DNA from 2 places in the Paenibacillus sp. JZ16 genome. Region 1 is predicted to be linked to the other one. Evidence: riboswitches for the same ligand, from Rfam matches in the RefSeq annotation. Region 1 holds a riboswitch; the other holds the start of a gene.

Region 1 (7,512 bases):
GTAACCGGCTCTTCCTTGCGGTTCGTTACGATCATTTTCTTCACATTGCCTTGATCCTTGATGCTGGAATCAATCGTTACGTCCCACGTCGTTTGCTCGATTTTATATCCTTCTGGAGCGGCCAGCTCCTCCAAAATATACTCGTCGTAGAGCAGCTTCGTAAAGAGGATCTTGCCTTCCTCATCGGTGGTTTTTACGATCGGTGTTCGTTTGCCTGCCTTGTCGTAAAGCGCAAACTTTGCTCCCGCCAGCGGCTTCGTCTGATCATCCTGATCCACCTTCGTTACTTCCAGGCTGCCCGTTACGCCGCCTCCCGAACCTGAGCCGGAGGAAGTACGGACAATAACCTCTTCCGTCGTTTCCCGAATCTCCGTCTTCAGCTGATCTCCTTCAAGAGCCACCTTATTTTGAACAGCCTCTTTATCTTCAGCGATAGCGAACGACTGATATTCCAAAATATAAGCCGTTGAGATATCACCCGTGAACTTTAATTCGAAGGTCTCTTGATCTCCCTCAAGCCTATTAATGTTTAAGGTGTAATCCTTCCCTTTTGTCAGCTCTTGAGCTTTTTCCGCTTTTCCATTTGCGTCGATCTTGGTTGTATACAAGTTGAAGGAATCCTCGATCAAGATTTGGTTCGCACTTGGATAGTCGATTATTTTAGCGTTGGAAATATGCGACTGACCTTCATTGATTCGAATCACCCAGTCGATTTTGTTTCCATTTTGGGCGCCGCTTTTCTTCACATATTCGCCGCCGTGTGGAATCGTTACGCTGGCGTTCCAGGTCGCTTTTTTAGCGCTGCCATCCAGCAGTACGGCGGTATTGTCGATTTTGTTGACAATCAATGTGTCTTCCAGCGATGTTTTGAATTCAATCCAGTATGCTGATGAGATCGGGCTGGTAAACCGAACGGACAACTGGTTTCCGTTAGCTTCTGATGGTTCAGTCACTGCATATTGTTCAGCTGGAACTAGCGAGCCCTTCTGAGCGCCATTCCGTCCCCCGGTCAACTCCATCTCGTATACCTTGACCGAATTCGGCACAAGCTTCTGCTGGTGCTTCAGGGCATCGGTTACGATCGCTTCGTTAAGCGAATCGAGATTATAATTCATCTTGATATTCCACGTCACTTCTTTGTCGACAGGATTGTAGCTGCCGTCTTTACCGCCGTTATTTTTCGTATAATCGTCAGCGGAGAAGCTTGCATCCCGCTCAATCGGCCCTCTGCTCTTGCCTTCTTCAACCCATGTCATCGAGGCTCTGTTCAAAAAGTCCCGTTTGCGATCCTTCAGCCAGCCGATGTTAAACTTCGTTTCATATTCAATCGTATAAGTGGCGTCAATCTTGGAGAATTCGATGACAAACCCGTTGCGTACATCATCGATCACGATTTTATAATCGCCCTCTGGAACGACTTTCCCGTCCGCTTTTACAGTCACTGAATCCGGAACGAATTCGAGTCCGCCTTGCGGGAACGTATCCGTGATGACTACCTTCTCCATGCTGTATTTGGTGCCGTCCGGCTTTTTATCGCCATTGACCGTGATCTTCCACTTTGCCTTTTTGTTGGCGAAATCGATGTTAGTATTTCCTTTCACCAGAGCACGGCTTCCATAACCCGGAGCCACTACTTCCTTGAATGCATCACCCGATACAACTCTGTTCTTGACCTCCTGACCTTCGGAGCTCAAGCGGTCAACCGGCATCGTCTGATAAACGATCGTATAAGGCGAATCGATATCCTGCTTGAATTGAAGCTCGAATCCGTTCGTGCCTTTCGCTACAGCGTTATAATCCTCTTCTGAAACCAGGTCTTTGGCATTCGTCGAATTCCCGTTATACACCTTCAGCGAATCGGCATCCCAGGTATGATTCTCACTAAATTCATCCGTAATTACGGCTTGAGCGCTCGGAATCTTCTTCTCGTTGAAATTGTATTTCACCGTCCAAGTAATGACTCCGGTATCCTTATCCTGGCGATACGACTTATTCAAGAATTGGCCGCGATCTACCGTTACGGTCGCCGTCGATTGGGCATTTTCCATCCCTTCGCCTGACAGGACAGCGGTATTCTCAAACCGTGACTGTTGACCGATAAGCTTCGTCGAAAAGCGAATTTCGTAGGCTTTGCTGATCATCTCATCCTGGAATGCAAGCTCCAGTTTGCCGCCGCCGCCCGTTTGGACGGTGTACTTGCCAGCGTCCAGCTTATCACCAAGAAGCGCTGAGCCGTCACCGTTAACCTGCAGGTTATAAACCTCTACGGAATCCGCGATGAGTTCCAAGCCTTCAGGCATTTCATCTGTGAGAACCGCGTGCTTGATTTTATCCAATGATTTGTTGATCTGGACCGTCCAATCGATCTGATCTTTGCCGATCGCTTTCCCTTGCTTCTCGATCAGCTTTCCGCCTTGCGGCTTTAGGTTCACAATGATGGTCTGAACCCCGCCCTTTATCGGAAATGCAATAATGATTTCAGTGCTTCCTTTAAGAACTTCCTTCTTAAACTCTGTGCGAATTTCCAGCTTGCCGCTGATGTTGGAATGATTCTCCACGTAATCGTTGAAGGTCATCACAACTTTCCCGTTCCGATCAACCGTAAATCGGCCAACTTCGCCTTGACCGGCAAGGAGCGGTGCGTCAATGTCCGTAAAAATCTCAAACTGCGTCGGCAGCTCGAAAGTGAATATATCCCCATTCTTGTAGCCATGTCCGTTCGGAAGCTCCCATTCGTAGCTGAGATTAACGGCTGCACCGATGTCCAGGCTGCTGTCCGGATTATACACCGCATCAACCACGGTACCGTTCACATCGGTTAATACGACTTTGGTTAGTATTCCTTCCATGTCGACTGCTGGTGCTGGCGTGTTATATACGTCATCCGTGACTGTCTTTGGCTCGCTAACTTCTAATTCCTGCACGCCAGTCTCTGATTCCTGCACAGTAGCGGCTGATGGCTGCTCGCTCCCCGCCGCATTCGCCGTCCAAGCAAATGTGCCCAATAGGGTTTGAAACAGAAGCAGCAGCGCCACAACAATTCCACTTACTTTTTTCTTCATAATCTCTCCCTCAATCTTATCATTACCCTCGTAATATTCGGTTCCGATCTTACTTTTTCGTGCGCTGATTCGTCCCATGCTTCTATCAAAATGCATGCCAATAATGGACTTCACGAGCCATCATCTTCAAGACCTGTTACGGGCGCACGATTCATTGGTGTCTGTATTTTCCTTCAGAACCCAGCGGGCTTCCTGCATTATATCGGCCAAAACTATACAATTTCTATACAAGCGAAATAAGCCTTGGACATAATCGTCCAAAGCTTAGTTTTATTGCTACGCATTAATTAGTAGTATTTGGATGCTGAATAGCTGGAGGCATCTTTAATCATTTTGTATCCGGCTCCTTTGCTTTTCCAGCTTGCATCGACGGTTGTGTCAATGGTTACCCACTGCCCGTTCAAATATACTTCATTCCAGGCGTGGTAGACATCGACGTATTCCGAGGTTCCCATGACAAGCTTTGCCGGAATATCGAGGCTTCGGAGCATGGAAGCGAACAGGGAGGCGTAATCGTAGCACATTCCCTTTTGTCCAGCGATCGTGCGGTTGCTATCGGGAAGGTAATCCGTCAGCTTGCTGGATGCCAGAGCGTTGTCGTACCGAACCGTCCCGACGATATATTCGTAGACAGCCTGTACTTTTTCCTTGTCGGAGTGAGCAGTGCGGGTTAGCTTTTTCGCAAGCTGAGCAGCCTTGCCCTCTTCGCTCCAATCGACATTTTGTACAGAGTTCAAAAACACTTGGCTGCTGTTCGTCAGTTGAAGTTTAACTGCCGCTTCCTGTACGATCTTGTATTTGCTGCCGCTGACTTGTTCCAGCACGGAAATCTTGTAGTTCCCGTTGCCCATCTGCAGTGGAAAAACTTCCTGCTGCTTGGCCCTCGAAAGCCCATATGTATATTGATCCTGACCTTTTCCGATCATGAGCTTCGTTTTGGTGCCTGCTTTCACGTCATATCGAATGACGATTGCTCCACGATCCAGTTCCTCCAAGCCCAGCCAATCTTCAGATGGTGCAGCTTGTACAACCGGAGCCCATATCAGTAACGCAAAAAGTCCAATTATCGCGAACATTGCGTTGCGCATGCTGTAACTCCCCTTCGGTGGCCAGGCTGCCATTTGACATTTCGTCAAGAAGGCCCTGTAGCTTTGCGTCCTAGTCTTTCGACAAGTTTGCCATTATCGTATTAGAGTTTCACAGGATTCAGTGGATGTTTGTCCAAAAAAACAAAAAAAGCGTCTTCGTTCGGTAGCTGGCTGTCATTGACGTTTCGTCAAGAAGACCCTGTAGCTTTGCGTCCTTGCCTTTCGACAAGTTTGCCGTTATCGTGAGTAGCTTTTGTGAATACATCATATCAAATATATCCATTTCTATCAATAAAAAAATTAAAATTTGGAATATTGTCTTAGGTCCCACAGAGCGTCTAACCTTGAACGTTTGGCTCTTGTTAATTAACGAACAATAGAGCAATAAATCTTTCGAATCTAACGTTTGTTGACTATAGTATCAAGTTTGTTATCTGGAAGCATCGAATCTTCCTCTTATACAATAAAACTAACAAGTGCACGACAAGCGAGATAACACCGTAAGGAGTGACAGACATGAGCTCACAAGCCGAACCCAAAAAACGAAAGCGCTTACGAATACGCTGGCACAAGCAGGATACGGAGCTAACCCTCTTGGCGCTGCCGACCACGATTTGGTACATCCTGTTTAGTTTCTTGCCGATGTTCGGGATCATTATCGCCTTTAAAAATTTCAGGATTAGCGGCGGATTTTTGAGCAATGTGTTTAACAGTCCTTGGATCGGCCTCAAAAACTTCGAGTTCCTATTCAAGTCGAATGACGCCTGGATCATCATTCGAAACACGATCGGATACAACATTGTGTTTATTGTGCTGGGGATCGTTCTGCCCGTCCTATTCGCGATCATGATCGGCCTCCTCCACAGCCGCAAAGCCAGCAAAGTCTATCAGACGATGATGTTCCTCCCCTATTTCCTATCCTGGGTGGTCGTATCTGCGGTAGGCTGGGCATTCTTAAGCTTCGACAAAGGAATTGTCAATCAAATGCTCGTCAGTATGGGCAGCGATCCTATTAACTGGTATATGGAGCCGCAATATTGGCCATTCTTCTTGATTCTCTTAAATGTCTGGAAGGGCCTGGGCTATGGTATGGTCATTTATTTGGCAACCATCACAAGCATCGACAGCACCTATTATGAAGCAGCTGTTATTGATGGCGCTTCGATTTGGCAGCAGACGAGATTCATAACATTGCCCATGCTCAAGCTGGTGATCGTCATGATGTTCATCCTGGCCGTAGGGCGCATATTTTACACCGATTTCGGTTTGTTCTATCAGGTCACGCGAGACTCCAATTCACTGTTCAACGTGGCGACCACCATCGATGTCATGGTGTATAAACAACTGAAAACCGCCACCGTAGGGATGGCATCCGCAGCCGCATTTGTACAGTCTGTTCTGGGATGCGCTACGATTCTGGTCGCTAACTGGATTGTTCGTCGAATCGATCCCGATAGCGCGATGATGTAAGGAGGCAAGACGATGACACCAAAAACCAATTACGAGACGGGCCTTGAGAAGTTTAACCGTACAAACAAAGCCGTCAACCTGTTCTTCAACCTGGTATTTATTATGCTGGCCCTGCTCTGCGTCATACCTGTAATCGTTGTTCTGTCCATCTCCTTCTCCAGTGAGGAGTCCATCCGTGAGACCGGATATCATCTGCTGCCGGTTGCTTTGTCAGCCGAGGCTTACGTTTACATCATCAAGCAGGGAACGATGATTCTGCGGGCCCTCGGTGTATCCGCCCTCGTTACCGTGGTCGGTACCGTGCTCGGCGTATTGCTGACCGCTTCCATGGGTTACGTTCTCTCTCGCCCCAACTACAAGCTAAGGGGTTTTCTCACCTGGGTGGTATTCATCCCGATGGTATTCAACGGCGGCTTGGTATCCAGCTACTTCATTAACACGAATTTACTGGGACTGAAAGACAGCATTTGGGCGCTTATTCTCCCGCTCGCCGTTTCATCGTTCAACGTCATCATATGTAAAACCTTTTTTAAAAGCACGATTCCCGACGGGCTGATCGAATCAGCCGAAATCGACGGCGCGAGCCAGCTGCGAATTTTCTTCTCGATCATTATGCCGATCTCGCTGCCCGTCATCGCCACCATCGGATTGTTTCTCTGCTTTGCTTACTGGAACGACTGGTTTCAATCGATGCTGTATATCGACAACCAGAACCTGTATTCCCTGCAAGCGCTGCTCAACAGCTTAATGAGCAATGTCGATGCACTCGCCAAGAATGCAGCGAGTATGGGCGTTAGCTACGCCATGCTCGTCGCAACGATGCCGAAGGAATCCGCCCGCATGGCGGTCGCCATTCTCATCGTGCTGCCTGTAGCATTCGCCTACCCTTTCTTCCAGAAGTATTTTATTTCCGGATTGACGGTCGGCGCCGTGAAGGGCTAATGACGAAATAAACCAAGACAAGCTTGGTTTATGATAAATATCCGCTATACAACACTCAGTTAATTTAACTTCAAAAAGGGGGAAATGAAATGAAAAGAGCATTAAAGTTCATCTCTACGCTGTGCGTGCTGACGCTAATGTTGACCGCTTTGGCAGCCTGCGGCGGCTCGAAGCCTGCTTCCACAACAGACGGATCCCAAGCGACGCCGGACACATCCAAAGACTCCGAAACGACAAGCAAGGATATTCCGACGTTAACCTGGTGGACCATCGGCGGCCAAGTGCCGAACAATTTCAGCAAAGCGGTGGATGCCATGAATGCCTATACGGCCGAGAAGATTGGCGTGAAGGTCGACATCAAGGTAGCCAGCTGGGGCGAATGGGACACCAAAATGAACACCATCGTGAATACCGGCGAGCCCTTCGACATCATGTTCACGAACAGCGGTAAATACAGCAAGCAAGTGACAATGGGCGCGTTTGCCGATATTACGGATCTGGTTCAGAGCGAAACGCCGGACTTGTACAAATTGATTCCCGAAAAGGTATGGGAAGGCACCAAGATCGGCGGCAAATATTATTCCGTTCCGACGTACAAGGATTCCGCGCTGACGCAGTACTGGGTATTCGATGACAAGTATGTGCAAAAGTACAATATCGACATCAACAATATCAAAACATTGCAGGATCTGGATAAGCCGCTTCGTGACATGAAGGCCGGCGAAGGCAAAAGCTTCTATCCGCTGCCAATGACGCAAGGCGAAGGCTTGAACGGCTTCTTTAACGACTATGACGATTTAACGCTGGGCTTCCCTCCCATCGGCGTAAAAGCGGACGATGCAGCACGCACGGTGGTCTCTGTTCTCGAGCAGCCGGATGTCATGGCCAATCTGAAGCTCCTGCACCAGTGGTATCAGGATGGCATCATCAACCCGGATGCTCCGACAAAG
Region 2 (7,512 bases), 1.7 Mb from region 1:
CCGACAGGTATGGGATCAGATTGCCGCCAAACTTCCTCAAGAGTACGCCATTCCAGATTTTCGCATCATCAATCTCATGATGAATGATGAACCATCGCCTCAACGAGAAGTGGGGTGGTAAGAACAATATGGGGACATCCAATTGGCAAAATATTTCGTATTGCGTGGAACTGCTCCGGCAGATATCGCCGTCCTCGGTACTTGATGTCGGCGTTGGATTTGGCCGCTGGGGCATGTTATGCCGCGAATTCCTCGATGTGTGGTCAGGGCGGGTATTTCGTAAGGATTGGAAGGTAAGGGTGGAGGGAATTGAAATATTCCCCAAAAACATTGACCGTTACCATGCGTATTTCTACGATAAAATTCACATCGCTGATGCTTTTGAATTTATTCCGTCAACTTCGCCCGGAGAATATGACGTCATGATTATGGGCGATGTTCTGGAGCATTTCGATAAGGATAAGGCGCTTACCCTGTTGAATGCCAGCATTGCTAGAGGCAAGCACGTTCTGCTTAACATTCCCATCGGATCGGAATGGCCGCAAGGCACGGTGTACGGCAATGAATTCGAGACCCACCGCAGCATCTGGACTACCGAGGAGCTTGATGCTTTCCCCGTTAAAGCCAAAAGGCATTTTAAAGACTATATTAACCGGGATTTTTCAACGTATTTATTTTCTTCGGAGTGATAAGGGTTTCGATGGAATAACAAATGTTTGCATTAGGCATTCATTTCCATCAACAGGCGTAGAGACAATAATGGTTGGGGTGTCCAGCAAATGCAGCAGCCGGGGTTATTCCCGGCTGTTTTTGTATTCAATTCATGACGGCACCAGGGACGGAGCCGACTGGCGTTAGACCATGAACGGCTGCCAACCGTATTTTGACGCTGCTGTCGGTCAGGCTCAGCTCGACCGCTGCCGCCAGAGCATATCCATATTGCAATCAGAAGCAGGAACCACCATGATAACATGTCTAAATCTCATAAGGGACTAGTGAGTCCACATGTTATTTACATGTATTTTACTTGTATACAAATAAAGGGATATGATAAGATGAGATCGTATTGAAAGCGTTTACTAAATGTGAAAAAAATTTATTCGTAAAGGGGAGAGTTTAGTGAGAAGAATGTGGAAGAGTCGGATTGCCGCAGTCCTAACGGTCATCATGATGTTCGCAATTATCCCGTGGGCCATGCCGATCACGTATGCCGCAGATGAAGAATTGACCAACGTTATGATCAACGGCGGCTTCGAGGATTCTGAAGTAAATGGACGTTTGCCGGGCTGGCAGCCCGATGAAGACAGAGCTGCCATTACCGTAAGTGAGTCCGTGTACGCAGATGGGAAACGAAGTCTTCAGGTGGAACGCCTGTCGCCCGATGCAGGCTCCGGAGCGGTCAGCGATGCATACGCCGTCCAGCCATTCGGCAATGTCATCATGACAGCAAGTGTGCTCTCGGATGAAGGTCAAGGCGGCAAAGCAGACCTCAGGTTTTATGATGCAGACGGAAAGCTTGTCTCCATGGTGAGCGGCCTGGTCGATGAACCATCGGTCCAATGGCAGAGTTTAAGAGTGGCTGCTGCGGCACCTAAAAATGCTGCAGAGGTCAAAGTCGCCTTCAAGTTTAATGGCGATCAAACCGGCAGGTATTTCGTTGACAGCGTCACATTGCAAACGCATGCGTCCTCACCGTACTTAACGAATTTGGGACCGCAATCGTCGAGTCTAACCCTGATGACGGCAGCCTTCGGTAAAGACAAGAATGGTCAGGATGCTTTGTTTACGGTCGCACAGGGTGATCCGGCACAATTCATCGTAATGGATGTTGCTTCGAAAGAAGTGAAATCCACTCATCCACTGGTTGCGCTTGACGGAAGCAACGTATCGGCAGCTTGGGCGATTGTGACAGCCTCCGACGGAAAGGTATACATCGGCAGTACGCCGAACGGGACGTTGTTTCAATATGATCCGGCAGAGGATACGTTGCGGACGATCGGCAAACCGGTTCCTACCGATACCGTGATCTGGACGCTTGTAGCCGGGGAAGATGGCAAAGTGTATGGCGGAACAGGATATTCCCAATCGCTGTTTGAATATGATCCCGCATCCGACCAGACCAGAATCCTTAAATCCTTCAAGACTTCTTCGAAAGAGTCTCATATCCGAAGCCTTGCTTACGATTCCGATCGTCAAGTGATCTATGTGGGGGGAGCCGATGTCGCCAAGCTTTATCAATACGATCTCGCAAGCGGAACATCCACCGCGCTTCATCCGCCTGAATTTAACGGCATGACTTCGGTTTATGATCTCCGGTATGCAGGGGGCAAACTTTTCGTGCGCGTGGATCCAGGACCCGTTATGTGTGTCTATGATCCCGATACCTCCAGCTGGATCGTAAATAAAAATACGGCCTATAATGCCCGGGGATTCTCACCAATATCGCCAGACGGCAAAACGGTGTTCTACACCTATTATGAGACTCTCCCGGGAGGCGGGCAGCAGTGGTCGCTTTATTCGTATGATGTGAATACGGGGGTTTACGGCTCGCTGGGCGTGGATGTCAAAGGAGCAGGCGTCGCTTTTGGTTATGTTCAGCTGGATCAGGCAAAGTATCCGGGCTGGACCTTGGTCGGATTGGCCGGAAATAGCGGCAGGGCATTTTATTACAATCTGGAAACCGGTTTGATTGAGACGCCGGAGCTTCCGTTTCCGGCACAGTTTGTGGAATTGTTTAATATCGGGAAGAGCACAGACGGGCAGATTCTGTCTTCGGGCTTCATTTCAGGCGGGGGAATGGGAATTTACTCGCCGACCCGTAACGAGACCAAGCATTATCCTCAAATCGGTCAAGTCGAAGGGTTCGGTTCATTGAACGGAAAGATGTATCTCGGCGTTTATCCTAGAGCGACCCTCTTTGAATACGATCCAGCCAAACCTTGGAACCGGACGGACCCATCAGAACCGAATAACCCGCTGCGGCTTGGTCAGTTGGGTTCGGAGCAAGACCGGCCCGTAGCCATGCTCGGGGTCGAGGAAGAAAACCTGTTATACATCGGTTCCTATCCAATTGCAGGCAAAACAGGCGGGGCACTTACCGTCTACAATCCTGTTACCGGAAAGTTTGATGTGAAGCGCGACATTATATCCGGTCATTCGATCAATTCGTTGCTTTACCAAAATGGAAAGCTGTTTATGGCCACCGGCGCGATGACCGGCGGAGAGGGGAAACTTGCCATTTACGATACAGCATCAGGCCGAGTAGAGCTGGAACAGGTACCTGTTCCGGGCAAAAAAGCAGTAACCTCTTTGATATGGGGCCCGGACGGTAACATATGGGGAATGGCGCTGGGGGCTCTGTTCATCTATGATACGGAACGCCAAGAGATTATTTACAGTGAGGATATGTTTCCTACAGCAGATTATGCACACAGCAATCCTCGATTGACCATTGGAACGGACGGCAATGTGTACGGTACCATTTATACGGGATATGTTGCTGACCATACTTATACGAGCAAGATGTTTAAGATTGACACAGCAAGCAAATCGCTGTCCATCTTGTTGGAGAGCAATGCGGAAAAGCTGGCGCAGGACGACTTTGGCAACTTCTATTTCAAATATGGCAGCGAGCTGATGAAGTATAGCGACCCGAATCTGGTCATGCCGCTGGACAAAGTACAGCTCGAGGCTGAATCGCTCCAGCTTCACCCCGGAGATGAGGTCGGTTATTCCTACGAAGTCTTCCTTGAGAGAGGAAGAACGACTAAGGAGTTATCCGGCGCTCACATTGAGTATTTGAGCAGCCGTCCGGATAAGGCGGTGATCGACCCCAAAGGAAAGATTATCGCCAAGCATCCGGGGCAAGCCGAGTTGTCGATTCGAATTACATTGAACGGGGTAACAGTTGAATCCAATAAAATCAAGGTGAAAATAACCGGACCTTTTTAAAACTGTTCATGACATATAGCAATATGAGGCCGTTGTCCTGGACAACGGCTCTTTATTTTATTATCCAGTGATCCATTAGACCGGGAACTTGAAGGATGGAATTACCAAGTGGGTTGAACTTATGAAAGTTTTCTGATCGGAAGCGAAATGTCCTTACCAGTTATAGATGGTAATTTAGTCCTGTTTGACAGGAGGCAAAAGTTATTGGACTTGATGATTCCTGCTGTCGCAATTAGGTCAATGGATATAGGAGTGAAGTTAAAAAATAGAACTATTTTCTTGATCAGCCATCATCTAATATCCAAGTAATTACAGAAAATCGCAGCCTTTCTTTTGAACAGAATAGCTTTAATACATAGTTAAGTGAAGTGTAGTGAAGGCGAGGAGTGGAAAAAATTAGTAAAGATTAACTATCACGACCTAGTGTTTCATGAGGGTTATCAATATCATCAAAACCATTCTTGAAAGACAATATTGAACAAAAGACCTATCGATTTTCATTTGGAAACAAGATACAGTAATTGTAAATCGAATACATAATATAATCATGGTTTACAATTTAAATACTATTTTTGTACGACAATAGCAAACCCACCGAAAGGTGGCGACGCAAAGCTATAGGGGCTAATGTGGGATCTACTGCGACCGCAATGCCAGCCAGTTGCCGAATACAACGGGAAACCTCCGTTTTATTCATTATTTTGAATTGAAGAAAGGGGTTTTTTTGACGTTCCAAAAAACAACGGTGGCTTCGCTATAAAAAACTAGTTTGGGGTTGAAGGGGGACATTACTTGATCGCAGAATGCGAAGAGGATTTTTCTGTTCGTTAACAATCAGACATTAATGAATCGATTATCCGGGAGGTTGATGGTCATGGAACAAACGACTTGTGATGTATCAATTGACGAATTGCCGAGGGGGGGATGGGCCGACGATGAAGGAAACCAGGTTCGTTTTTCCCTTGATTTTGCAACGACCCGAAAACTCCATGAACTTGCGTTCAATTTCGGAATAACTGTGGATATGGCACTTATGGCTTGTTATGCGATCCTGCTTGCCAAATATACCGGCGAGGATGATCCTGTAATTGGGTATCTGTTGGAAAGACAGATGTTTCCTATACGTTACTCTCCTACTGTACATAAGCCATTAGGTAAGTTTCTGATAGAAGTCAAGCATACCACGATGCAAGCACTCGAAGATCGGAATATGCGAAAGAATTTGAGCGGCAACCCGTTCATCAAAGCGGCGTTTACTTGGCAAAACGCCAATGCCACTCCTTATGAATCCGATCAGCTGGGGACGTTTGAGCTTGCTTTGACGGCTTTTAAGAAGGAATTTATCATGATACACCTTGAATATTCGGCCCGCTCCTACAGAAAAGAAACGATCGAGCAGATGAGCGGCCACTTGAGCCGAATCGTGCATGAAGTAGTTGATTTCCCCGAGAAGGTGATTGCCGACATACGTATGATGTCGGAAGAAGAGGAGAGACAGATTCAGGCTTTCAGCGGATCTAAGACGGACTATCCTTCCAGCCAAACGGTCCATTACTTGTTTGAGGAACAGGTCCGTTTAACCCCCGATCGCCCGGCGGTCATGACCGAGGACCATCAGATGTCCTATCGGGAATTGAACGAACGCGCGAATCAGCTTGCAAAAGCACTGCAGGATCACGGCATTAAGCCGGAGAGCGTCGTTGGGATTGTCGCGGATCGGTCTGTCAATATGATTGTCGGGCTTACAGCCATATTGAAAGCTGGCGGCGCTTATATGCCCATCGAAGCCGATTTTCCGTGCGAAAGAATCGAATATATGCTCAAGGACAGTCGAGCGGGATTTTTACTGGCTCCTTCCAGTTGGAAGCCTGACATAGCATTTGAGGGAAAAGTAATTTATTGGGACAACGCGCAGCTAAGCCTTGACAGCTGTCCCCATACGATATCTGCAGCAACCTCGCAAAGTCTAGCCTATATCATCTATACTTCCGGATCAACGGGGACACCGAAAGGAGTCATGGTTGAGCATCGTAACATCGTAAGACTGGTCAAGAATACCAATTATTTCAACTTTTCCAAGGAGCATCGAATTTTGCAAACCGGTACAATAACATTCGATGCGTCGACCTTTGAAATTTGGGGATCCCTTTTGAACGGATCTACTTTGTATTTGATGAAGGACACGGACCTATTTGACCTTTACAAATTGAAGGAAACCATCATCGGCCACCGCATTACGGCTTGGTTTCTGACTACGGCTCAATTCCATAATCTGGACGAACAGGACCCAGACGCCTTTCGTACGTTAGACATCTTGCTAATCGGCGGAGAAGCGTTATCGCCGAAGCACGTAAATGCCGTAAGGAAGAGGTGCCCCGATCTGCGGATGATCCATATGTACGGTCCAACGGAAAACACGACGTTCTCCACTTACTTCCCGATCGAACGTGATTTCGAATCGACCATTCCAATTGGCAGACCAATATGCAATTCATCCGCTTATATTCTTGATAAACAGTTGAAGCTTCAGCCGTTCGGAGTAGTAGGAGAGCTTTGCGTCGGAGGAGACGGTATCGCGCGGGGGTATGTGAATCAGCTGGAATTGACAGAAGCCAAGTTTGTGGAACATCCGCTCCTCGGGGAAAGGTTATATCGAACGGGGGATTTGGCCCTGTGGCTGCCGGATGGCAATATCGAAATGATCGGGCGAATCGACGATCAAGTAAAGATCCGAGGGTATCGAGTGGAACCGGGAGAAATCGAGACCCGGCTATTGGAACACAACGCAATCTCGAAAGCCGCGGTAGCCGTCAAAGCAGACGGAAGTGGAAATCCGATAATATGTGCGTATTTTGTTGCGAAACAGGTGTTGTCCGAAACGGAAGTCAAGGCGTATTTAGCCCGGAATTTGCCTGAATATTTCCTGCCTTCACTTGTGGTGCAGATGGAAAGTTTGCCGCTTACCCCTAACGGGAAAGTCGATAAAAAAGCTCTGCCGGACCCTGATCTTCTTCGTCCGATGCTCGTCAACTGAGACGAACCGCTAAACGAAACGCAGCAAATGCTTAAAAAGATCTGGCTGTACAAGGATGTGGAGCAAATCGAGACCGCATTTGACCCGATCTATCGATGTTTATCGTCCAGTCATCACCAATGATGGATGGGAGCACACTAATTTGGGTAGGGAGCAAGGAAGGAAAAAATTGAACAAAACAGATAAAGTGAAGTCAAGGCTAAAGTATGATGACGGCAAGCAGTCACCCTAAAACAAAGGTTGACTGCTTTTTCTTTTGTGAGGAGTTTAAACTTGCTGCTCCTTCCGCCACTGTCGGATTATCATCAAAATTATTCTAAAGTTACTTCAACCGACAGGGGATTGCCCCCCGTTGTATAATTCATTAATACAAAAGCATGTCCACATTACATAGGGGCGGGGTTATGATGCGCAAATCATGGTTTAAACGACTACTATTGTCCTACATGCCGGTATTTATGATTGTCATCACGTTTATTTTCTTTGTTTTCTTTCAAATGTTCAGTGAGCAAAGCCGTCGCGAGGCG

Evidence for each region. A riboswitch is a leader RNA that binds a small molecule or an ion and turns the genes downstream of it on or off. The one in region 1 is predicted to bind cyclic di-GMP.
Region 2: it holds a riboswitch for cyclic di-GMP, as region 1 does, so the genes downstream of both, BJP58_RS04110 (non-ribosomal peptide synthetase) here and BJP58_RS11935 (transglutaminase-like domain-containing protein) in region 1, are expected to answer to the same signal.

Annotation. Positions count from the first base shown of each region.
Region 1 covers NZ_CP017659.1:2,651,801-2,659,312, forward strand. The annotation lists gene BJP58_RS11930 (collagen binding domain-containing protein) at 1-3,140, opposite strand, end outside; gene BJP58_RS11935 (transglutaminase-like domain-containing protein) at 3,350-4,150, opposite strand; cyclic di-GMP riboswitch class I at 4,164-4,252, opposite strand; cyclic di-GMP riboswitch class I at 4,310-4,396, opposite strand; gene BJP58_RS11940 (ABC transporter permease) at 4,667-5,620, shown strand; gene BJP58_RS11945 (carbohydrate ABC transporter permease) at 5,633-6,562, shown strand; gene BJP58_RS11950 (ABC transporter substrate-binding protein) at 6,652-7,512, shown strand, end outside.
Region 2 covers NZ_CP017659.1:933,193-940,704, reverse strand. The annotation lists gene BJP58_RS04125 (hypothetical protein) at 1-121, shown strand, start outside; gene BJP58_RS04120 (methyltransferase domain-containing protein) at 129-689, shown strand; gene BJP58_RS33850 (hypothetical protein) at 817-945, opposite strand; gene BJP58_RS04115 (hypothetical protein) at 1,129-3,951, shown strand; cyclic di-GMP riboswitch class I at 4,526-4,620, shown strand; gene BJP58_RS04110 (non-ribosomal peptide synthetase) at 4,826-6,985, shown strand; gene BJP58_RS04105 (AraC family transcriptional regulator) at 7,390-7,512, shown strand, end outside.